Regions from separate parts of the Pantoea sp. CCBC3-3-1 genome, predicted to be linked through region 2. Evidence: predicted binding sites of a transcription regulator. Region 2 holds the regulator's gene; each other region holds the start of a gene.
What was found. The regulator CRP, encoded in region 2, controls carbon source genes, mostly activating them, when cyclic AMP is high. The targets are predictions, from matches to a motif close to ATGTGANNNNNNTCACAT.
Positions count from the first base shown of each region.

Region 1 (4,614 bases), 1.3 Mb from region 2:
TAGGGAAGGTTTTATCTTTCCAGGTCACGGGCGCGAACGGGCTACCTGTTGCCACCAGCGCCGCGCCGTCAGTCCAGGCCAAAATATCCTGTGGCGTAGCTTCAACGCGTGAGGTCGGGTTGGACAGCGGCATCACGATAGGGCGTGCGCAATGCTTGTGCATTTCACGGATGATCTCTTCGCTGAACAGCCCCGGCTGGCCGGAAACACCAATCAGAATGTCAGGATGCGCGTTGCGCACCACGTCCAGCAGCGACAGCGAGTCGGAACTGGAATCCCACTCCGCCAGCTGCTCGCTTTTCTGCACCAGCTTACTCTGGAAGTTGAGCAGGTTCGGCTGCTTATCGGTGAGCAGACCAAAACGATCGACCATAAAGACGCGGGCGCGGGCTTCTTCATCGCTCAGGCCTTCGGATTTCATCTGGGCGATAATCTGCTCGGCAATACCGCAGCCCGCAGAACCCGCACCGAGGAAGACGACTTTCTGCTCGCTCATTTTGCTGCCGGCAGCGCGACTGGCGGCAATCAGCGTACCCAGCGTCACGGAAGCCGTTCCCTGAATATCATCATTGAAGCAGCACACTTCGTCACGGTAGCGCTCAAGCAGCGGCATCGCATTTTTCTGCGCGAAGTCTTCAAACTGCAACAGCACGTTCGGCCAGCGGCTTTTCACGGCCTGGATAAACTCATTAACGAAATTATCGTATTCTTCGCCGGTGATGCGCGGGTGACGCCAGCCCATATAGAGCGGGTCGTTCAGCAGCTGCTGATTATTGGTGCCGACATCCAGCACAACAGGCAGCGTATAAGCCGGGCTGATGCCGCCACAGGCGGTATAGAGCGACAGTTTACCAATTGGAATGCCCATGCCGCCGATGCCCTGGTCGCCCAGGCCCAGAATGCGTTCGCCGTCGGTGACAACAATCACCTTAACGTTTTGCTTGGTAGCATTTTGCAGCATATCTTCAATGCTGCCGCGATTCGGGTAAGAGATGAACAGCCCGCGCGCACGGCGATAGATTTCGGAGAAGTGCTCACAAGCCGCGCCAACCGTCGGGGTATAGATAATTGGCATCATCTCTTCCAGATGACTATCCAGCAGACGGTAGAACAGCGTCTCGTTGGTATCCTGAATGTTGCGCAGATAAACGTGCTTGTCGTTGGCGTTCTTGAAATCCTGGAACTGGCGCCAGGCGCGCTGGGCCTGTTCATCTATGGTCTCTACCGTTTCAGGCAGCAGGCCGTTCAGGTTGAAATCGTTGCGCTCCTCGACGGAGAAGGCGCTGCCTTTATTCAGCAGCGGGAATTCCAGCAAAATCGGGCCAGCATAAGGGATATAAAGGGGGCGTTTACTTTCGTGTTCGAGTTCCATGAAAAAATACTCATTCGGATCGTAATGTTGTGCGCCAATCCTAAAATAATTCATCTGAAAGTACAGCTTTTGTTAACAGCTGATAACAAAAGCTATCGCTTTGCTGCAGTTTACGTGCCCGTTACGGCAGGGAAAAGTTTCCGGGAGAAACTTATCTCAGCGGAACCGTAGTGAAATTCGCGCAGCCCAATGCCTGCAACGTAGCAAATGTCGCCTGACGCTGAATTAAGCGGGCATCTGGCGCTTCAGCCAGCACCGCACGCTGGATCTGTAGCACATCATAACCGGATAAATTCAGCATGATCAGCGCGGCCTGTAGCGGCGGCAGGCTGGGATTAAACGCGGCGTTCTCCGCATAACTACCCGCGAAAATTTTGTCGTCAGCCATCTGTAAGGCCACGCCGCTCAACGCCTGCGAGTAAGGCGCGTGGCTGCGGTTCGCAGCCTGTAAGGCGGCCTGGCAAAGCGGGTCGCCTTTTACAGTCAGACCATGATCAACGTCATCCAAAAGCAGCGTTTCAATAGCCAAATCGCGCGGGCCAAAAGCATCAGGGAGATAATCGCCCAGCGTGGCAGGCTCGCGTCCCGGAAGGTAGATGCGCAGCGACGTACCGCTGTTAAGCTCATTCATAAACTGGCGGCAATGTCCGCACGGCGTGTAGTTCACGGTGACGGCTTCCAGCGCCTTTTCACCGCGCAGCCAGGCATGGGCGATTGCGCTCTGTTCAGCATGTACCGTCTGCTGCATGGTGGCGCCAGAAAACTCCATATTGGCACCGAAATAGAGATGACCGCTTTGACCCAGCGCCAGCGCACCGACGTTGAATTTAGAAAGCGGGGCGACAGCGCAGGCAGCGGCAAGCGGCAGCAGCGCAAAACTTATCGCCTGGCGGTCCAGGCCCGTTTGGGCTTCGATCTCCGCCATCTGCGCCGGGGTTAAATACGCCGGAAAATCGTCAGCGGCTAATATTGGCTGGAGCACGGCCTGAAAAGAGGATGACAGCGTGGCAAAGGCGGGTTGAAATCGTGGGTGCATATCGGGCATCTCTTACAAGGTCGGCCGCCCATTCTGGCGGCCCGGCAGGGTATTGTATGTGATTATAATCACATTAATATTGCAACTTATGAAATAAAGCAGAGAAATGCGCGACTTATCGCAAGTTTTACCCCCACAGATGCATCAGCAGCGGAAACAGGAAAGGCGCCAGCAACGAGGTAATAATCCCGCAAATGACCAGCGCCAGCGAGCTGTAGGCCCCCTCCTGATAATCCAGCTCGGCGCAGCGAGCCGTCCCTAATGCGTGTGAAGCGTTGCCAATCGCCAGGCCGCGCGAAGCCTTGTTGTAGATCTTAAACATGTTCAGCAGCATATGACCAAATACCGCACCCAGTACGCCAGCAATCAGCACGCAAATAGCGCTGATGGCAGGAATACCGCCGAGCGTAGCGGAGACGGCCATCGCGATGGGCGTGGTCACCGATTTTGGCATCAGCGTGGCGGCGATTTGCGGCGTAGCCCCCATCCATAAGGCGATTGCCGTCCCTGAGATCATGGCCGTTACGCTGCCGATAAAGCAGACGCCGATAATTGATTTCCAGCGAGCGCGGATCTGATGCATCTGCTCATACAGCGGCAGCGCCAGCGCAACTACCGCCGGTTGCAGCAGCTGATTAAGTAATGAACTTCCCTGGAAGTAGCGCGCATAGGGCATCTGAATCAGCAGCAGCAGTGGAATAATCACCGCCATTGAAACCAGCAGAGGATTAACCAGCGAGATTTTTACTTTTGCGGCCAGCCTGCGGGCGGCAAAAAACACCAGCAGGGTAAGCGGTAACGACCACCAGATATCACTCATTACCGGCTCCGGGTTGAACAGGCCTGCCGTGCAGCCGGTGAGAAACCAGGCCCACCGTCAGCAGAACGATAAAGGTGCTTACCACGCAGGAAACCACAATCGGGCCGAACTGCGCGCTGAGAATATCGGTGTAGCTCATCACGCCGACGCTGATGGGCACAAACAGCAGCGCCATATAGCGAATCAACAGATGACTGCCGGGCTTTACCCAGTCAGCGGGAAGGATCTGAGTGGCCAGCAGGGCAAACAGAATTAACATGCCGATAATGCTGCCGGGAATGGTGACGGGCAAAAGGGCGGCAAGCGCGTTTCCGGCATACAGGCAAAGATAGATAATGACGAAGGCGCGAAGGTAACGCCAGAGAGCAGACAGCGCGGTGCGCATGAAAATCTCCTGTTTTTCCGAACCTATCCTTAGAAGGATAACAGCGTTCAGGCAAACATATGAGCACGGGCGACTGCCCGTGCTGTGAACCCTGAGGTTATTTAACCTGCATACCAGGCTGGGCACCGCTGTCAGGCGAAAGCAGGAAGATATCCTTACCGCCAGGACCCGCGGCCATCACCATACCTTCAGAGATGCCAAAACGCATTTTACGCGGCGCCAGGTTAGCGACCATCATCGTCAGGCGGCCGACCAGCACGGAAGGATCGGGATAGGCCGTACGGATGCCGGAGAAGATATTGCGGGTTTCGCCGCCGATGTCCAGCGTTAAACGCAGCAGCTTATCGGAGCCTTCCACAAACTCGGCGTTCTGGATGAGCGCAATACGCATGTCCACTTTGGCAAAGTCATCAAAGGTGATGGTGTCCGCGATGGGATCATCAGCCAGCGGCCCGGTCAGCGCCGGTTTGTTGGCCGCCGCGGCATCTTCTTTCGAGGCTTCGATCAGCGCATTGACCTTGTCCATTTCCACACGGCTGTACAGCGCTTTAAAGGCTGAAATAGTGTGGTCCAGCAGCGGCTGCTCAGTACCTTCCCAACTCAGCTGCTGATTGAGGAACGCTTCGGCACGTTCGGTTAGCGATGGCATAACCGGTGCCAGCCAGGTCATCAGCACGCGGAACATGTTGATACCCATTGAGCAGATTGCCTGCAGGTCGGCATCGCGGCCTTCCTGTTTCGCGACTACCCAAGGTGCCTGCTCGTCAACGTAGCGGTTGGCAACATCGGCCATCGCCATGATTTCACGGATCGCACGGCTGAATTCGCGGCTGTTCCAGGCTTCTGCAATGCTAACCTGCGCATCGATAAAGGTCTGATACAGTGCCGGATCGGCCAGTTCAGCAGAAAGCTTGCCGTCAAAACGTTTGTTGATAAAGCCCGCATTACGCGACGCCAGGTTAACCACTTTGTTAACGATATCGGCATTCACACGCTGAACA
Region 1 covers NZ_CP034363.1:3,241,978-3,246,591, reverse strand. Annotated here, with positions in the region: gene EHV07_RS15245 (NAD-dependent malic enzyme) at 1-1,372, opposite strand, end outside; gene cdd (cytidine deaminase) at 1,524-2,408, opposite strand; gene EHV07_RS15235 (CidB/LrgB family autolysis modulator) at 2,536-3,228, opposite strand; gene EHV07_RS15230 (CidA/LrgA family protein) at 3,221-3,613, opposite strand; gene metG (methionine--tRNA ligase) at 3,711-4,614, opposite strand, start outside.
Region 1: cdd (cytidine deaminase) is a predicted target of CRP. The motif match lies at 2,465-2,482, and genes of this name have one in related genera.

Region 2 (4,614 bases):
TCCGCTGGCCTGTGCCGTAGCCGAAGCCGCGCTGGATATTATCAACACGGAAGAAGTACTCAGCGGTGTTGAAACGCGGCGTGAGCTGTTCGTCACTGCATTAAAAGCGCTGGATGCGAAGCTGGATCTGTTCAGCGAAATTCGTGGCAAAGGACTGCTGATTGGTGCGGCGTTGAAACCTCAGCATGCGGGTAAAGCGCGCGATATCCTTAACGCCGCAGCGGCCGAAGGCGTCATGATCCTGAATGCGGGAACGGATGTTATCCGCTTTGCGCCATCGCTGGTTATTGAGCCTGCCGATATTGAAGAAGGCATGACGCGCTTCGCTGAGGCCGTGAAGAAAGTGCTGGCGTAAGCCAGAAGGCCGGAAGCCGTTAACACAGGCTTCCGGCTGCCCTTCAGGACTTACGCAGACGCCTCGACAGCCAGCGTCCATGATGCGGTCGGCTGCTCCAGGCCAGTGAAGAGAGGGTATGCATGACGCTCAGGTGTCCCAAAATCTGCTTCACATGCCTTTCCAGAATAGTGACCGGCCCCTGATTAGACTCCGTCTTATCGTCCAGCACGTTACTTCCCGAACTCGGGCCATCATACTCAAGCCGCTGCTGGCAGCGCTGCAAGGCTATTTCGCAGCTTTGCAGATAACGTTCCGCCAGCTGCGGCGTCAGCATGGTGTGCTCACGGGCCAGAATCGTCATCGCATTAATATGCTCCACGATAAACTGGCTGTGCGTTACCCACAGCTTCATATCTGACAGATAGCTGTTATCAAATCCCGGCTCCAGCATCGACTGATTCAGCGAATTGAACAGCGCGTTATGCGCCTGGTTAACCCGTATGCGCTGATAAGCAAGCTTCTCGGGCTTCTGCTCATCGCCCAGCAGCATCTGTAGCGCCTCCTGATAGGTTTCCAGCGCGTCATGCGCATTCTGCCGCAGCAGGCCGCTCTGCCACTGCGGCCACAGCCAGATCATCCCGCCGAAGGCAATCAGGCAGCCCATCAGCGTATCCAACAGGCGCGGCAGCAGGAAGTCCGCACCGTTCAGTGAGAGTAGCTGTAGCGAGTAAACCGCCGTCACCGTAAAACCAATCGTCGCCAGACCGTAAAATTTGCGGATAAACAGGTAGCTCACCAGCGTAATAATCAGCATTACCAACAGGACGGCAGATTGCGGAACCTGAAGGCGTAAGGCGACAGCCGCCACAATTAAGCCGCCCAGCGTGCCGAGCGCACGGTTTTGGATGCGCACCCGCGTGGCGCTGTAGCCGTTCTGACTGACCACCATCACCGTCATCAGGATCCAGTAAGGCTTGGGCAGGTTAAAAAACAGCGCCAGCGAGCTGGCAAAAGTGAGCATCACGGCAAAGCGGCCTGCGGTGCGTAGCGCAGTCGACTTGAGCGATAAATAGTTTTTGATTGCTGGCAGCAGCGGTAAGCGGCGCTGGCGATCGGCCATCAAGTCGCGTTGATAAAGGGGACGCTGCGTGCGCAGAACGCGAGCGATACGGCTGAAATGGTAAGAGCAGAACGTTCCAACCGGGTTATCAGGATGCTGGCGGGCAATTTTTTCTAATGCCCCAAGCTGCTTATCCATGGAGAAGCGCTCGGAGAGCTTGTGATAAAGAATGTCGTCGGCCAGCTGCCGCAACCGGGCCGCGATAGTCTGAGCATTCCAGCGGATCACCGCCTCGGCATGGCTTTTCTCCACCAGCTTTTGCACTTCTTCCGGCTGATGCAGACTCACGGAGATGTGCTCCTGCAAATCCAGCGCTACCTGAAAGGCGCGCGTCAATCGCTTGTGGTGATTATCGTTGCTGGCTGCCAGCATATGCATTTGCTGATAGCAGTTGGTAATCAGGTCGACCGCTTTTTGCTGGCGGGCCAGTAATGGCGGCAGCGATTTCTCCGGGTCGCTAAGGCGGGTCAGCAGGGTATATTTCGCTTCGCAGTAGCCCGCCAGCTCGCGGTATAACAGGCTGAGCGTTTCGCGCATCGGTTGCTCTTTCCACAGCCAGAACCAGAACCAGTTAAATGCGCCATACCAAACTGTGCCAAGGATATAGAGCAGCGGCGGTTCCCAAATGGGCATTCTTCCCGCCAGGCTGAGGGTAAAAATACCGGCAATCAGCGAGCTGGGGAGCAAACGACCATGCAGCGGGCTGATTTCGCCCGTCACGCCCAGCAGCAGAGCCATTGCAAACAGAATGGCAGGCAGGGGAATGGCATGATTGCCTAAATACTGGACCAGAAAACTGCTCAGTGCGAACAGGCCGCCGCCAACCATCAGCCGCTTGAAAAAGCGCTTATGCGGGGTATCGAGACCGGCAATGTTGCAGCAGGCCGGCACAAGAGAAAACAGCAGTCCTTTTTGCAGGTCACCCAGCAGCCATCCAATAGCGACCGGTAAACAGAGCACCAGCGTCTGACGCAGCGCGTAGTTGACCTCGGGATGATAGATAATTCGACGCCACATCACTGTATACCAATAAAAAAGGCGCAACAGAGGCGTTGCGCCGTGGATTCAGAGCCGGTTAGCGAGTGCCGTAAACTACGATGGTTTTACCATGCGCGGAGATCAGGTTCTGATCTTCCAGCATTTTCAGAATGCGACCTACGGTTTCACGCGAGCAGCCAACAATCTGGCCGATCTCCTGGCGGGTGATTTTAATCTGCATCCCGTCCGGGTGAGTCATGGCATCCGGCTGTTTAGCCAGGTTTAACAAGGTTTGCGCGATGCGACCTGTCACATCGAGGAAAGCTAAATTGCCGACTTTCTCAGACGTCACCTGCAGGCGGCGCGCCATCTGTGATGAAAGACGCATCAGGATGTCAGGGTTGACCTGAATCAGCTGGCGAAATTTTTTATAGGAAATTTCAGCCACTTCGCAGGCCGTTTTCGCTCGCACCCAGGCGCTGCGTTCCTGACCTTCTTCAAACAGGCCAAGCTCACCAATAAAATCGCCCTGATTGAGGTAAGAGAGGATCATCTCTTTACCTTCTTCATCCTTGATCAATACGGCTACCGCGCCTTTAACGATGTAGTAAAGCGTTTCCGCTTTTTCACCCTGATGAATCAGCGTGCTTTTGGATGGATACTTGTGAATATGGCAATGTGACAGGAACCATTCAAGTGTCGGGTCTGTTTGCGGTTTGCCGAGAACCATTCGCTGTTATCCTCTGTTGTTATCGTGCCTAAATACAGGGGCAGAGTTCCCTGTCAGGCGTTGAAATGGTCAAGCGTTTCCCATCAAGGAAATTTATTCGGGCTTCTGTTGAAAGCCTGGCTCGTTATGTCGTCCCTTTTCGTCTTGTATGTAGAGTACTGACGAAATTATTACAGCTTTGTTTGTAGCACAGCTTTGCATGGGTGTCTTCTGTTGTCTCGCTTCAGCATAGTGCTATTTATGTCGCATTGCCGTTTTTGTTGTCCGGACCTGAAGGTAAGATAACTGAATGAATTAGAGGAGTTTGTTATGCAGGCACGTATCAAATGGGTGGAAGGGCTGACCTTTTTGGGAGAATCCTCATCCGGTCATCAGGTTTTAATGGATGGTAACGCCGGTGATAAAGCACCCAGCCCAATGGAAATGTTGCTCATGGCGGCCGGAGGATGCAGCGCGATAGATGTCGTTTCTATTCTGCAAAAAGGACGTCACGACGTCAGGGATTGCGAGGTCAAACTGACGTCAGAGCGGCGTGAGGCGGCGCCGCGTATATTTACGCATATTAATCTGCATTTTATCGTTAGCGGAAAGGCGCTGGAGGAAAAAATCGTTGCTCGCGCGGTCCAGCTCTCCGCAGAAAAATATTGTCCGGTCGCGCTGATGCTGGGGAAGGGCGTGAAGCTGACCCACAGCTTTTCTATCGTTGCACAGTAGCGAGCGGGAAACGCCGCTACTCGATCTTTTTGCCCTCGATCAGTCGCTTCACCAGGGGTCCCATTATCAGTTCCATCGCCAGCCCCATTTTGCCGCCCGGCACCACCAGCGTGTTGATATGGGAAATGAAAGAGCCTTGCAGCATGCTCAGCAGATAGGGAAAGTCGATATCCTCCAGCGCCTGGAAATGAATAACCACAAAGCTTTCATCCAGCGAGGGAATGCCGCGAGCCGCAAAGGGATTTGAGGTATCAACAGTGGGTACGCGCTGAAAATTAATGTGGGTGCGGGAAAACTGCGGCGTAATAAAGTTGATGTAGTCTTCCATTGAGCGCACGACGGAATCCATGACCGCTTCGCGAGAGTGCCCACGCTCGCTGGTATCACGAACCAGCTTCTGTATCCATTCCAGGTTAACGATCGGCACCACGCCGACCAGCAGATCGACATTTTGCGCCACGTTATTCTGCGGCGTAACGACGCCGCCGTGCAGACCTTCGTAAAACAGGACGTCTGTCGGTTCGGGTAGCGGTTGCCAGGGGGTGAAGGTTCCCGGCACCTGGTTCCACGGCACCGCCTCATCATAAGTGTGCAGATATTTGCGCGATTTGCCGCTGCCGGTCAGCCCGTATTCAACGAAGGTATGTTCCAGCAGCGCAAAGTCATTGGCCTCGGGTCCAAAGTAGCTGATATGGCGGCCCATATCGCGTGCTTTACGGATTGCCATATCCATTT
Region 2 covers NZ_CP034363.1:4,546,062-4,550,675, reverse strand. Annotated here, with positions in the region: gene EHV07_RS21395 (aspartate aminotransferase family protein) at 1-355, shown strand, start outside; gene EHV07_RS21390 (YccS/YhfK family putative transporter) at 399-2,474, opposite strand; gene crp (cAMP-activated global transcriptional regulator CRP) at 2,533-3,165, opposite strand; gene EHV07_RS21380 (OsmC family protein) at 3,475-3,879, shown strand; gene EHV07_RS21375 (phosphoribulokinase) at 3,896-4,614, opposite strand, start outside.

Region 3 (4,614 bases), 1.2 Mb from region 2:
TAAAGTGTTATGTTGCGTGCTGCAAATTTTTTTCCGGGATTAAATACCATGCGCATTAAACACTTAGATGGCATGCGAGGGTTGGCTATTCTGCTGGTTATCGGTTTTCATGCTTACAGCCGCTGGTCGTCACTGCTCAACTTCGCTACCATCACTAAAAATTTCCCTTTATTCTCCTTTGGTTATCTTGGCGTCCCGCTGTTCTTTATGATCTCCGGGTTCGTTATTTTTATGACGTTGGATAAGTCCAAAGGTTTCGTCAACTTCATGTTGAAGCGCTGGCTCAGGCTGTTTCCTGCGATGGTAATCGTTTCCTTACTGGTCTACTTTACCGCGCATCTTTTCGCCGAAAGACCTGGCGGCATCCCTTCGCCTTCAAACCTGATCCCTGGCCTGCTGTTTATCGATCCGCTGATATTGAAATATATTATTGGCTATCATATTAACGGTCTGGAAGGCTCTTTCTGGTCACTGTATGTTGAAGCGGTATTTTATATTGTTATCGGCGCAGTTTATTTCACCGCGGGCAGAAAATATTGCCTGCCATCCCTGTTGTTACCGATGCTTTTGGTGGCAGGCGCTTCGGCTTTTAAAAGTCTGGGGCATCCTGAAATCGCTGATTTTGTCGCCAAGTTTGGCTTTATCCATTATTCCTGGTTTATGATCGGCTGTCTGCTTTATGAACGTATGAACAATCGGGATGTGAAATTCCATTATGCGCTGGTCTGCGTTGCCGTGCTGATTAACTTTGCTTACTACGTTAAAAACACCGGCCCTCTGGTTATCATTCCGCTGGTACTGGCAATAATCCTGTTTACCGTTAGCTTCTATAGCAGCCACGTGCAGCGCTTTTTATCCACAAAGCTGCTCACTGCGGTCGGTTTTTCCAGCTATGCACTTTATCTTATCCATGAAAACCTGATGATTGCCTCGCTGAGAAAAATTGATGCGCTGGTGCAGAATGATTATGTCATGTTGATTATGCCGGTGCTGGTGGTATCAGTGATCTACTGCATCGCTTTTTTGATCACTAAATATGCAGAGCCTTTCCTCAGGAATATCCTGAAGAGCGTGATTTTTATGCGTGAAAAGGACAAGGTAGTGCAGGGCGGAAAGATTTAAACGCCTGCCATAGCGTTTGCTTGCTGCAATAAAAAAAGCAGCGGTTGAATTCATCAACCGCTGCTTCTTATTTTATGACGGCTTATTTGATCTCGGTAACCACGTTGGTCTCGCTTTGTGGTTCTTCGCCACGACGTTTACGGAAGACCACAATTGCCAACAGCAGCGCTGATACGGCCGGAACCGCGCCGATGTAACCGATAGATGACATCGATAAATCCAGGCTCACTTTATTACCTAACAGCGCGCCTGCACCAATACCGATATTGAAAATGCCGGAGAACATCGCCATCGCCACGTCGGTTGCATCGGGTGCCAGCGTTAGCACCTTCATCTGCATGCCCATGCCAATCATCATAAACGCCATGCCCCACAGCAGGCTGAGAACGATTAAGCCAGCCTTACTGGCGGCAACAGGCGACAGCAGAATCAGGCAGAGTGCCAGCAATGCGATTGAGGCAATCAGTAATCCTGACAGACGTTTCTCGCCGCTTTTACCAAAAATAATACTGCCGGTAATGCCCGCCATGCCAAAGATCAACAGCAGCAGCGTAGCGAAATCTTGATTAAAGCCCGCCACTTTCTGCACGAACGGTTCAATATAGGTGAACGCTGTGAAGTGTGCAGTCACCACGGTGACAGCCAGCACATACAGACCCACCAATGCCGGGCGACGGAACAGATCTGGCAGGCTTTTCAGTGAGCCAGTGTGTTCTGACGGTACGCGCGGCATGATTTTTAAAATCAAACCCAGCAGCACAAAGGCGCTTGCACCAATCAGCAGGAACGTACTGCGCCAGCCGAAGCTCTGGCCAATAATTCTGCCCAGCGGCAGCCCCAGTACGGAGGCCAAAGCCGTTGCCGTAGCAATCAGGCTCAGTGCCTGAGCACGCTTACCCGGCGGGGCCAGTCTGACCGCCAGCGATGCGGTAATGGACCAGAACAACGCATGAGCAAGCGCAACGCCAGCGCGGCTGAGCAGCAGCACATCAAAGTTCCAGGCGAAAAAGGCCAGCACATGGCTTACGGTAAACAAGCTGAATATCGCAATCAGCAGCAGCCGGCGGTCTGTCTGGCTGGTCATCAGCATCAACGGCAGCGACATCAGCGCCACGATCCAGGCATAGATAGTCAGCATGATGCCAGCCTGTGCCGACTCCATGCCAAAGCTGTGGCCGATATCTGACAGCAGACCGACCGGCATATATTCGGTGGTGTTAAAAATAAAGGCAGCTACCGCAAGAGCCAGAACGCGTGACCATGCGACTTTACGCGAGACGATGTTCATGTCAGACATAGGCTTCAGCTCCATTCCCGTTACAAAACGCGTAATTCTAGAAGCCTGCGTATAAAATTCAATCCGAAAGTGATCCTTATCACACTTTTTACAAAGCTTGAAGGTAAAGCTGCGGCTAAATTTCAATAAAAATGATTAAATTCAATTAGATAAATTTATAAGGGGATGCCGCTGGTTGAGGCTAAAATTTGGCAGCAGGTGCAAATGATGTTTGCTGATATGTCATCCCTACTGGTGGGTTACGTGTAGGATGTTGAGGGCAGTGCCGTGCCCGGGTCAAATTTTAGGCATTAAAAAGCCGCTAATCACAGAAAGTAGCGAAGTGATTTAGTCTTCGTTAAAGTCCTTAGCTGTTAGGAATCTGCACTGCTGCCAGCAACTGTGAGGCGGATAAATCGCCACAGAGCATATCGCTGGCGCTGTAATCATCCATCCGTCTTTGCGTCGTGAAAAGGGTACAGGGGAATTCTAGTGCTGGCACGGTATCGCTTCCTTGTGCGTGATAATCCATCAGCTTGTTCAGACCGTTAGAAATCATACTCTCCCTGAACAAGCTGTAAATATTCACCGACAAAGAAAAGACAATTCAGAATTCCGCCCGGTTTGCCCTGATTTTTATACAGGCAACAAAAAACCCGCAAACTCAGTGAGAATGCGGGTTTCTGTAGGGTATCCATCAGTGACCATGACTGACAGACTCTGTATTTTGGTCGGCACGAGATCACTGGAGCTAGTTTCAATAAATCAATGATTTATATCAGGAAATGCAGATTTTGATTTTCTGACGCTAGGCCCATTACTTGGCCTTAAGCTCGGACATGCATTTTTCCTCGCCTCAGACATAGGGTCGGCTGCAATCTTAATACCTTTGTTCTTTCCACATACGTCTCAGAAGGGCTACGAAGTCTTCAACGTAAGTATTCCGATCTGACGACAAAGCAAATGACTGTCTGACAATGTGTGCAGGACTTAAAAGCACAGGTTCCTTGCTTTGACCCATACCGAAAGACTGCATTGAGTTTGGACTAGCCTGGTGTTCAGCAATGGTGCGCCAGCCAGCGGAGGAAGCTCCTGCTATGCTCACGGCGGGAACAACATGAGTCAGCCGTTGCGTGTTATCTATCTCTGCCAGAAGCCATGAGGCGTAGTCAAAGCCCTTTAATAAGGTTTCGTGTACGGTTTCCTCGAGTATTACCGGCAAACCACCTGACTGCATTGGCATGGAAAGGATCAGAAGTATGTCCCCTGAGGGGGAAAGCTTGACTAAGTTGTGCACGTCGCGATTTTGACTCTGGCTGATACATAATGAGTCGCTATCTAAACTATCGTTAACTCCAGACTGCCTGTCGAAAATTGGTCCGATTCCCGAATTGTTTCCAAAAAGAGCTTCCTGCGACATGATGTTTATCAGTGCTTTGGAACCCATTTGAGCTGGACGGATAATTGTCGTGTCAGGGCCTGCTGCTATGGAGATTTGGAGTCTGACTGAGCTATGGAAATAGTTCTGATTTTCCTTAGGTAAATTCGTTATGGCTCGCTTTTTCAACCCTTCTGGGTCAACTGGTGATTGTGCATGAGCAAGCTGTAACTGACTAATGGCCTTAAGGGATTTCTCAAACAGATCCTCTGCGGAGCTGAATTCCTCTCGGAATAGTCCTTTTTCCCAGGTACTCACTTCATTTAGCAAATTTTCTTGTTCGGGCTCAGGATGAATATTTGCTTCAAGAAATATAATCAGTGGCTTAGTGGTGCGAGCTTCTAGTACTTCTTCATGAGTAGCAGACAAACCTTTTTGCTGTGGTGCTCCATAGCGAGAACCGAGTATCAAGATTACAGCGTCTGCTTCTCGGACTCCTCTGAGGCAAGTGACTTGGGGAGAGTCAGAACGCGCACCGAAATCCTCGGCCATGATAGGCTTATGACCAAGAATCGAAATGGCTCGTTTAACTGCAATTCGATTTTCTTCAAACCCAGATATCAGTGAACTAATGAAGATGTTCATAGGCTTCCCTACTTATAAAAGTTTAATGAAAAGTTTGAGGGACATAGCAACTATAAGTTTAGTACAAAAAGCACACAAAGAAATTTGACTTAAATTTAGCTATGATAAAAATCGAATGGTCGATGTAAAAAATTTTTTTCGTTTGAAAAATAAAACGTAAATAATAGCATTTTAAGTATATTGAAATTTACAT
Region 3 covers NZ_CP034363.1:3,312,053-3,316,666, reverse strand. Annotated here, with positions in the region: gene EHV07_RS15575 (acyltransferase) at 49-1,122, shown strand; gene EHV07_RS15570 (sugar transporter) at 1,205-2,419, opposite strand; gene EHV07_RS15565 (DUF3289 family protein) at 2,766-2,930, opposite strand; gene EHV07_RS15560 (DUF4062 domain-containing protein) at 3,279-4,421, opposite strand.
Region 3: EHV07_RS15570 (sugar transporter) is a predicted target of CRP. The motif match lies at 2,487-2,504, and genes of this name have one in related genera.

Region 4 (4,614 bases), 2.2 Mb from region 2:
AGATCTTCCGTCGAGCGGGAGTTTTTCCCAATGGCGCGCGCGACGGCGGCCTGAACCAGATAGCCAATTGTGCAGAAGTGACCCAAGGCGACATCATCGGAATCGGTAATTTTCCGTACGATGGGTTGGGCAATAGCCGGCATCAGCACCGCCATGATGCCGCCGAATATCCCCCCGGTCAGGATCAGCGTCATGCCGGTTAGCCCCGCTTTATAGCCGATAACGGTACCAATGGTGGCCATCCACAGCAGCGCCTGGCCGGTGAGGAAGATATATTTGAACGGCGTAATGCGCGCAATGATGATGTTGACGGCAAATATCACCAGTAGCGTCAGCGCCACTTCCGATCCCAGCTCGCGGTTCGCTACGCCAGCAATGGCAGCAACGTCGGTAATGTAGCCCTTCATACCAAAACCGTGGGTGAAAATATCATTAAGGAAGGTGAGTGATTCAACAATGATATTGATACCCGCCATCATGATCAGGAAACCCAGCAGGGTTTTAAACGTCCCCTCCAGCGTTTTCCCAACCGACTTTTTCTGTAAGATAAGGCCAAGCATGGCGATCAGCGCGATGAGAATTGAAGCCTGGCCTAAAAAATCTTTCACAATAAAATGAATAATAGCGTCCACGGGTGACCTCACTTTTTATTTTGAGCCTAAATAAGCCAGGATTTTTTCTTCAAGTTCTTTCTTGTCGGTCAGTTTGTTTAAGATAATAACGCGCTTCTTTTCGTCATCGCTGGCATCGGAGTTAAGAATGTCAGCAAATATTTTTTGAGTAAGAATAATGTCATATTTGAATGATGACGCTTCGGATACTGTCGTATGATCGATATCTGCATCGATAGACAGTTTTTGCAAAACAGATTTGGCGCTCATTTCGATAGCAAAGCTTGAGCCGAGGCCGCAGCCACATACGCAGAGTACTTTAAGCATGGTATTACCTCAGATAAGATTGTTGGCTTTAGCCAGTTTATAAAAGTTGCTTTCTTTATCTACCAAACGTTTGTCGGAATTATTAAGATCGACAGGTATGGCTTTATTGTTGTTATTTATAACAATGATTTTATTAGTCAGGCCGCTGTTTATGCATCTGACGACTTCTTCGGCCAGAATCGCGCCCTGTATAATTTCCTCTCCGGTAGGGGTGCCGTTTCTCAATCCATAGCCCATGATTGTTTTTCTAATTCTGATACCAATCTTGTGCTCAATTTTACCAATCATGGTATCAATAGCGCCCTGAAATCCAGGGGTATATTCTTTGGTATAGCCTTCTGAACAGAGAATAATGACGCTATTCTGCTGGTCGATCTTTGTGCGGATTTTTGTTGCCAGCTCATCGATATCCCAAACTGCTTCAGGAATAAGCGCGATATCCGCATTGCTTTTTAAGGCCGCCTGCAAGGTGAGTTCGCCGCAATAGCCGCCAAGTAACTCCACCATAAATACACGCCCCGGTAGTCCGCGGCCGGTATTACGTAACTTTGCCACTTCACTAATCACCTGTTCGCAGGCAGTCGAAAATCCAATACTGTAGCTACTGCCGGTAATATCATTATCAATGGTCATGCCTATTCCGTAACAGTTGATACCATATTCGCTGAGCACCTTTAAAAACTGGAATGAGCCATCACCGCCGCCCATGACCAGACAATCAATCTTTTTTTGCCGGATGTTTTTTATGATCTTTTCGTAATCCGATTTCCTGCATTTCTCTTCTTTTCTTCCTGACGCAATAAGCGGAACCGAAGAGATCGATAAATCCACCAGATCCCGCCGTGATATCTCTTTTGCCGTGTTGTTAATAAGCCCGGAAATACCGCCATCAAATATGACGATTTCAGAATCGGTCATCCTGTTTATCTGAAAGATAAAATTATTCATGCCGCTAACGTCACCACCACTAATGACTAATCCTATTTTCATGGCTGGCTCCCGAATAATTATTTTTGTTGTTTGTAGATTTGATGTTAATGATGCCCGAATTAAATTTTTCGAACCTGGTCACAATTTTGCAACGAAATAGGATTGCCACATGGCTTGACAGCGTTATATATCGCTTAATTATGTGAAGTAGATCGTCTTATTTTAGCGGGGTTTTAGTGATAACGTTTGTAACGTGTTGTTTCTTTTAGGATTTAATTTTGTGAGCTGCATCGCGTTGGTCGCAGCGGCTGGCATGAATAAGCTATTCGCGTATTTGTGAGTTAATTCACATTAAAATGGGTTTCGGTTTTTGTTATGTCATTCAGGCAGCGCTGCGTTCTCACGTTCCCTGCTTAAAAAAGAAAACCCCGGCCGAAGCCGGGGTTTTGCGTTCTGAGGTAAACCAGAAAGACTTACTGCAGCAGAGACAGCACGCCCTGTGGAACCTGGTTAGCTTTTGACAGCACGGAGGTACCGGCCTGCTGAAGGATCTGCGCTTTGGACATGTTAGACACTTCCGTTGCGTAGTCAGCATCCTGAATACGTGACTGAGACGCGGTCAGGTTGGTCACAGAGGTGTTCAGGTTGTTAATGGTAGATTCAAAACGGTTCTGAATCGCACCCAGGGCACTACGTGAAGTATCCACGTCTTTGATACGCGCATCGAGGTCAGAGAGGTTGCCGCCGGTCACGCTGAAGGTAGCGCCCAGGCCAGAAGCCTGGAAGCCTGCGCCTGACAGGTCGATGCTGATCACGTTAGCGTCGGTAGAATCGTTAGCGCCAACCTGGATTTTTACGCTGCCGGTGGTGTTGAAGATTGCCGTGCCGTTAAAGGTGCTTGCCGCGCCGATACGGTTGATTTCAGACAGACGTGCGTCAACTTCTTTCTGGATTGAGTCGATGTCGTCAGCGCTGTTGGTGCCGTTTTTCGCCTGCACGGTCAGTTCACGAATACGCTGTAAGTTGGTGTTGATCTCGTTCATTGACCCTTCAGCCGTCTGAGTCAGAGAGATACCGTCGTTGGCGTTACGTGCTGCCTGAGTCAGACCTTTAATCTGAGAATTCATGCGGTTAGCGATAGCTTCGCCCGCAGCATCATCTTTTGCGCTGTTGATACGCAGACCAGAAGAAAGACGTTCGATCGCGGTGCTCAGAGAAGCCTGGGATTTGTTCAGGTTGTTCTGAGTGGTCAGGGACATGATGTTGGTATTGATAACGGACATAGTTGTTTCCTTCAAGATTGACTTGGGTCGATTACGGCGCCCGGATGCCCGTCACCGTCAGTGAAATATTTATCGGCGAATGGTGAAATAACTTTAAACAGTTTCTGAATAAAATTTGATCTGAAAGCGCGATGAAGAGCGCCGGGAAAAATCGCCGCTAAAAACCTTTAAATAACAACAGTGCAACATAAAAAAGCATTTACACATTTAAATGTTTAAATATAATGGGCGCCTTATCTCACCAGGAAACTCAACGCTATGACCAGTAAAACGCTTTTTACCCCGATGCAACTAGGCGGCCTGACGCTGCGTAACCGTATTGCATTGCCACCGTTAACCCGCTGCCGCAGCGAACAGCCGGGCAATATCCCAGGCGAGATGATGGTGGAGTATTATCGTCAGCGCGCCAGTGCGGGCTTTATGATTACCGAAGGTACGCAGATTGAACCACGTGGGCAGGGATACGCCTGGACGCCCGGCATCCACAGCGCAGAACAAATCAGCGGATGGAGAAACGTGACCGAGGCGGTTCATCAGCAGGGCGGCGTGCTTTTCTGTCAGCTGTGGCATGTTGGACGCGTATCGCACACCGCCTTACAGCCGGGCAACCAGCCGCCGGTTGCGCCTTCAGCCGTTGCCGCTGAGGGTGTGCGCGTGTTTATTGAAACCGGGCCGGGCGCAGGCATTCTGACCGCGCCGAGTGAGCCGCGTGAGCTGAGCACCGCTGAAGTGAAAGAGATTGTAGAGCTGTATCGTAAAGCGGCGGAAAATGCGAAAGAAGCCGGTTTTGACGGCGTGGAACTGCATTCCGCCAATGGCTATCTGATCAATCAGTTTATCTCTGAACACAGCAATTTCCGCACGGATGAATACGGCGGCTCGCTGGAAAATCGCCTGCGTTTTTTACGGGAAATCATTGCCGCAGTCAGTTCGGTCTTTGGCAGTCAGCGGGTCGGCGTGCGTTTTGCACCGCTGTTCTCCAGCACTGACGAAGAACGTGTTTACCTGGGACTGGTGGAAAGCGATCCGCATACGACCTATATCACAGCGGCAAAAATGCTGAATGAGATGGCGATTGGCTATCTGTCAATTGCCGAAGCAGACTGGGATAACAGCCCGGATCTGCCGGAAAGCTTCCGCATTGCGCTTCGTGAGGCTTTCACCGGGCCGATTATGTATTCCGGCCGCTACACCCGTGAAAAAGCAGAGCGCGTGCTGGAAAATGGCTGGGGAGATCTGTTTGGTTTTGGCCGAACGTTTATCGCTAACCCGGATCTGCCAGCGCGTTTCCTGCACGATTATCCGCTAAACAGCGTTGATGCCTCTTCTCTGTATGGCGGAACCCGTAAAGGATATACTGACTATCCTTTTTATAAATGATTCTGTGAGGCTGCATGACACCTGAAAATGCCATGAAGTTGTTGGCTAACCCAACACGTATGGCAGTATTACACTGGCTCAAA
Region 4 covers NZ_CP034363.1:1,722,306-1,726,919, forward strand. Annotated here, with positions in the region: gene EHV07_RS08205 (PTS sugar transporter subunit IIC) at 1-632, opposite strand, end outside; gene EHV07_RS08210 (PTS sugar transporter subunit IIB) at 648-938, opposite strand; gene EHV07_RS08215 (6-phosphofructokinase) at 948-1,928, opposite strand; gene EHV07_RS08220 (flagellin) at 2,342-3,151, opposite strand; gene EHV07_RS08225 (alkene reductase) at 3,410-4,531, shown strand; gene EHV07_RS08230 (helix-turn-helix transcriptional regulator) at 4,546-4,614, shown strand, end outside.
Region 4: EHV07_RS08215 (6-phosphofructokinase) is a predicted target of CRP. The motif match lies at 2,203-2,220, and genes of this name have one in related genera.